2 regions of the Tateyamaria sp. LSS28 genome follow, and region 2 is predicted to be linked to the other one. Evidence: riboswitches for the same ligand, from Rfam matches in the RefSeq annotation. Region 2 holds a riboswitch; the other holds the start of a gene.
What was found. Region 2 has a riboswitch for glycine ahead of AC53L6_RS08465 (D-amino acid dehydrogenase). Riboswitches for the same ligand answer to the same signal wherever they lie in the genome.
Positions count from the first base shown of each region.

Region 1: another riboswitch for glycine. It lies ahead of gcvT (glycine cleavage system aminomethyltransferase GcvT); the one in region 2 lies ahead of AC53L6_RS08465 (D-amino acid dehydrogenase).

Region 1 is NZ_JCAPFI010000007.1:163,684-166,080, forward strand. It holds gene gcvH (glycine cleavage system protein GcvH) at 1-6, opposite strand, end outside; gene gcvT (glycine cleavage system aminomethyltransferase GcvT) at 22-1,146, opposite strand; glycine riboswitch at 1,307-1,391, opposite strand; gene AC53L6_RS20545 (GNAT family N-acetyltransferase) at 1,551-2,042, shown strand; gene AC53L6_RS20550 (phosphomannomutase/phosphoglucomutase) at 2,214-2,397, opposite strand, start outside.
Region 2 is NZ_JCAPFI010000002.1:796,236-798,632, forward strand. It holds gene AC53L6_RS08460 (MAC/perforin domain-containing protein) at 1-541, opposite strand, end outside; glycine riboswitch at 925-1,012, shown strand; glycine riboswitch at 1,031-1,137, shown strand; gene AC53L6_RS08465 (D-amino acid dehydrogenase) at 1,192-2,397, shown strand, end outside.

The sequences.
Region 1 (2,397 bases), on a different contig from region 2:
TTTCATAGGGTTTCCTCTCTACTATCGTTTGAAATTGGCTGACGTGAACGGCATTTTTGCGACCGTGAGTGGTTGGCGTTTTCCACGCAATTCGCCGAAAATCGTGGTGCCCAACGCGGCGTATTCAGTGGTGACATAACCCATAGCAACGGGTCCCCCGACCGTGGGGCCAAACCCACCCGAGGTGATGGTACCAATTGAATCCGTTGCATCCTCGGTTACAAACAGCACCACGCCCTCGCGCATGGGCGCGCGACCGGCAGGCAGCAACCCCACGCGCTTGCACGCAGCGCCGCTATCCATCTCGGCCAGGATTTTCTCCGCGCCCGGGAAGCCACCTTCCCGGTCTCCGCCCGCGCGCCGCACCTTCTGGATCGCCCATGTCAGACCGCCCTCAACAGGCGTTGTTGCGGCGTCAATGTCGTGCCCATATAGGCACAGCCCCGCCTCCAACCGCAGGGAATCGCGCGCGCCCAGGCCGATGGCTTCAACGTCAGAATGGTCCAGCAAGGCCTTTGCAATGTCTTCCGCGACATCCATGGGTGCCGAAATCTCGTACCCGTCTTCGCCCGTGTAGCCGGACCGGGAAACCCAGACCTCAACCCCGTTCAGATCCAGCGTAGCCACATCCATAAAGCGCATCTCTGCTGCACGCGGATCGAGCGCGGCCAGCACACCTTCAGCGGCAGGCCCCTGCAAAGCCAGCAAGGCACGGTCGGTGATCTCAGTCACCGTCACATCCGGTTCAAGCGCGGCTTTCATATGCGCAATATCGGCGTCCTTGCAGGCAGCATTCACCACAACGAACACATGATCCCCGCGGTTCGCCAGCATCAGATCGTCTTCGATGCCGCCATCCGCATTCGTGAAAAAGCCATAACGTTGGCGGTTCTTGCCCAAGCCCAACACATCGACTGGAATCAGCGATTCCAGACCACGTGCAGCCGCGTCATAAGTCGTCCCGCGCACAATGATCTGCCCCATATGGCTGACGTCAAAAAGACCGGCCTTCGCCCGCGCATGGAGGTGCTCTTTCATGACCCCCAGTTCGTATTGCACCGGCATGTCATACCCCGCAAAGGGTACCATCTTGGCCCCAAGGGCAACGTGCAACGCGTGAAGCGGGGTCTGCTTTAGATCGGACATGCCTCATCACCTTTTTCAAGCCGACAAGATTTGCGTCAAATCATGCGGCACCAAGTCATGCGCAAGACATCTCTTGCGCGTCGGTGCCTCCTCTGTCCCGGGTGCCTGAGATCATTATCCCTTCGGCGGATGCCAATGGCATCACTCTCCAGAGTAGTTTGGCCTGACATTGGTCCTTTGGCCTGAGAGTTTCCGAGGCAGTTGCTCCTTCGGCACCAGTAAGCTGGTTCTCCCAACATCAAGCTGTGAGAGTTTCGTATCGGAAACTTGCCCGAAGTGGCAAGCAGAAAGTTGATACCAGCTGATGGTCGGCGCTTGTATCGGCCAAACGACCTTTTGCTGTTTTGTGCCACCCCACCTTTTGCTCGCTTGCGGGTCCTTGAGGTCGCATGTGACTGATGTGCATGATCGCCAAAACGCAATGGAGAGTGGCGATGATGATCAGGGATGGCACAGTTGAAGATATTGAGCAGATGAGCACATTTCTTCGCGAGCTGACGGCCGCTGGCAAACGTTTGAGTCCTGACGATGAGGAATTCGTACGGCAATACTACATTGAAAGCGTCGATAAGATTCGTTGCTCCGTGGCCGAGGACGATGGGATCATACTTGGATTCCAGTCACTCAAAACTGCCCGTGCGGGCAACCAATGGGGTGTAGAACCGGGGTGGGGCATTGTTGGCACGCACATACGACCCTCCGCAGCACGGCGTGGCGTTGGTCGCGCATTATTCAATGTCACATGTAGGGCTGCGCAAGATGCAGGGTTGGCTCATATCGACGCAAGCATTGGCGCGAATAATCCGGAAGGGTTGGCATACTACGAAGCGATGGGCTTTCGAACATACAGGACGCCAAGAAACCTGATCTGCAAGCGCTTCGACATATTGCAGTGATCGCTCGTTGCCAGACATAAGTTTCTTCTAGGCTAGGCAACATGAGGTTGAATGGCTTCAACCTGTTCGCAGTGAGGGTTGGCAGGCGGTCTGAATGGGCGGGCCGCAAAACTGATTGTGGCCCGTTTCTAAATTACGAGCATTGCGTCAGGTTATGGGTCGGCGCGCCCGTCAAAAGGTCTGATCGTATTCCCCAACGGTATCCTCAGTCCGGATTACCGCATCGATGTCTGCGAAAATCGCGCGCAACTCGTCTTCGCTTTCCGGGCTTTCACAGACCACCACCAAGTTCGGCGTGTTGGACGAAGCGCGCACCAAACCCCAACCGCCGTTATCCAGAATGACCCGAGCGCCG
Region 2 (2,397 bases):
CCGTCAAGAAGTGCGAACCAAACGTCTGGATCACTTCGTCTGCCGTCAACGGGTTTGTGCCTGTGCCGTTAATCGCCTCTTTGACAGTTGGAATGAGATAGGGGCGCAGGTCAGTTAACGGCTGCATCTGCAGCGCGATCATCTGGTACATTGCGTAGTACTGGGTGAACGAAAAGCTGGAACTGTCCATCCGTTGAGCGTTGTATGTGCTGGTGATGGATCCTGCGAAACCGTTGTATTCGCCGGAAGCGTTGATGGAGACCGACAGCTTTTGCGAAAGCTCCTGTGCCGATGTACCTGCGAACACGCGCGCGTTTGAAGTGTGATTGAAGTTCGGGTTGGTGAACTTGGGCAATTTGTAGGTTACACCGGCCTGAGCGTAGGTTGTCATGTCCTTTTCAGGCAATTCGGTGAAATCAAACAGCGCTGCCTTCAGCGCGTTCTGGCTGGCATACGCGCCCTTCACCACGTCGTAGCCTTTGTACATGGCGTTCCAGCCGGGGGGATGGATTGCATCTGCTGGAATTGCTTTGGAAGTCATTGATTTGTCCCTGAGTTCAATCATACCGGGTGACCCTAGGGCGTCTTTGACATTGGAGAAACTCATTTTTTGAATTTCACCGCGGGCGTACTTTGGCGATGTAGAACAAGGACAGGGCAGCGCCGCCGTGAACTGGCGCGGTACATCATGGTGCGCGCGCGACTGCTGCCGTCAGCACGCCGTACCTGGTCCTGCTTTTTGCCCATTTTCAGCTTGGCCTTTCCGGATGGCCGGGGTTTCTGACATGCGAGGTCCTGGCGTGTCGCTCGCCAAAAATGAGAGGCAATGTGGCGGTCACGGTGCGCCTGTAGTTCCGTGACATACCGTGATCGCGATTTCCTTTGCGCGACTCAATCGGATTTCCTATACGCGCCTCAGTCGCAGAGGCCGACATGGGAGAGCGCAGCGCAGGCTGCCGCCGAAGGAGCAACGCCCCGGAAACTCTCAGGCACCACGAACCGTGCCGGCCGCGCCCCCGTTCAGGGGCACATGTGACGATCTGGAGAGTGGTCGGACGTCACGCGCCCGGCCCACCGAAGGAGAAAGCGGCCCTGTTGGTCCGTGAAGCTCTCAGGTCTCGCGACAGATGGGGACGCTTGCCCGGCACGGTGCCGGATGCGTCCATATCTGCGTGCACTGGGAGGACCCCCATGACCCGTATTGCCGTGATCGGCGCCGGTATCACCGGTATTACGACCGCCTATGCCTTGGCCCGCCGCGGCTATGACGTCAGCGTGTTTGACCGCAACCGCTATGCCGCGATGGAGACATCCTTTGCCAATGGCGGTCAGCTTTCGGCCAGCAATGCCGAGGTCTGGACCCGCTGGGGCACCATCTTCAAGGGGTTGAAATGGATGCTGAAATCCGATGCGCCCTTGCTCGTGAACCCGGCGCCCAGTTGGCACAAGCTGTCCTGGATGGCGGAATTCATGGGCAACATTCCCGATTACGAGCGCAACACGGTTGAGACGGCGCGCCTGGCCATTGCCGCGCGGGAACATCTGCTGGAGTTTGCCCGCGAAGTGGGCGCCGATTTCGACATGGAACGGCGCGGCATTCTGCATGTGTACCGTCAGCAGTCCGAGTTCGATCATGCCCGCCGGGTAAATACGCTGCTGGAAAAGGCGGGGTTGGAACGACGCGAGGTGTCGGCGGACGAGGTACAGCGCTTGGAACCTACGCTGAAGGCCGACACGATTGGCGGTTTTTATACCGAGAGCGATTTTACCGGCGACATTCACCGCTATACCCGTGCGCTGAGCGACCGGTGTGAGCAGATGGGCGCGTCCTTTCACTACAAGTGCAAGGTGACGGACATCACGCATACCGGTGCGGGCGTTCGCCTGACCTGGGATTATGCGGGGACAACAGAGACGCAGCAATTTGAAGGCATCGTGGTCTGTGCGGGCGTTGGCAGCCGTGCCATTGCGGCACAACTGGGCGATCGTGTGAACATCTACCCGGTCAAAGGATACTCCATCACAGTCAATCTGGACGATGCAGAGAGTCAGGCCGCGGCCCCATGGGTCAGTCTTCTGGATGATGAGGCCAAGATCGTGACCTCGCGCCTGGGGCGCGGGCGGTTCCGCATTGCAGGCACGGCCGAGTTCAATGGCTACAATCTGGACATCCGCGACGATCGTATCCGGCCGTTGCGCGAATGGTGCGAGGCGTTCTTTCCCGATGTGTCGACCGAGCATTGCGTGCCTTGGGCGGGGCTGCGCCCGATGCTGCCGTCGATGATGCCGAAGGTCGGGCCCGGCGCAAAGCCGGGGGTCTATTACAACACCGGGCATGGGCATCTGGGCTGGACCCTCTCAGCGGCCACGGCACAGGCCACCGCCGACATCATTGAT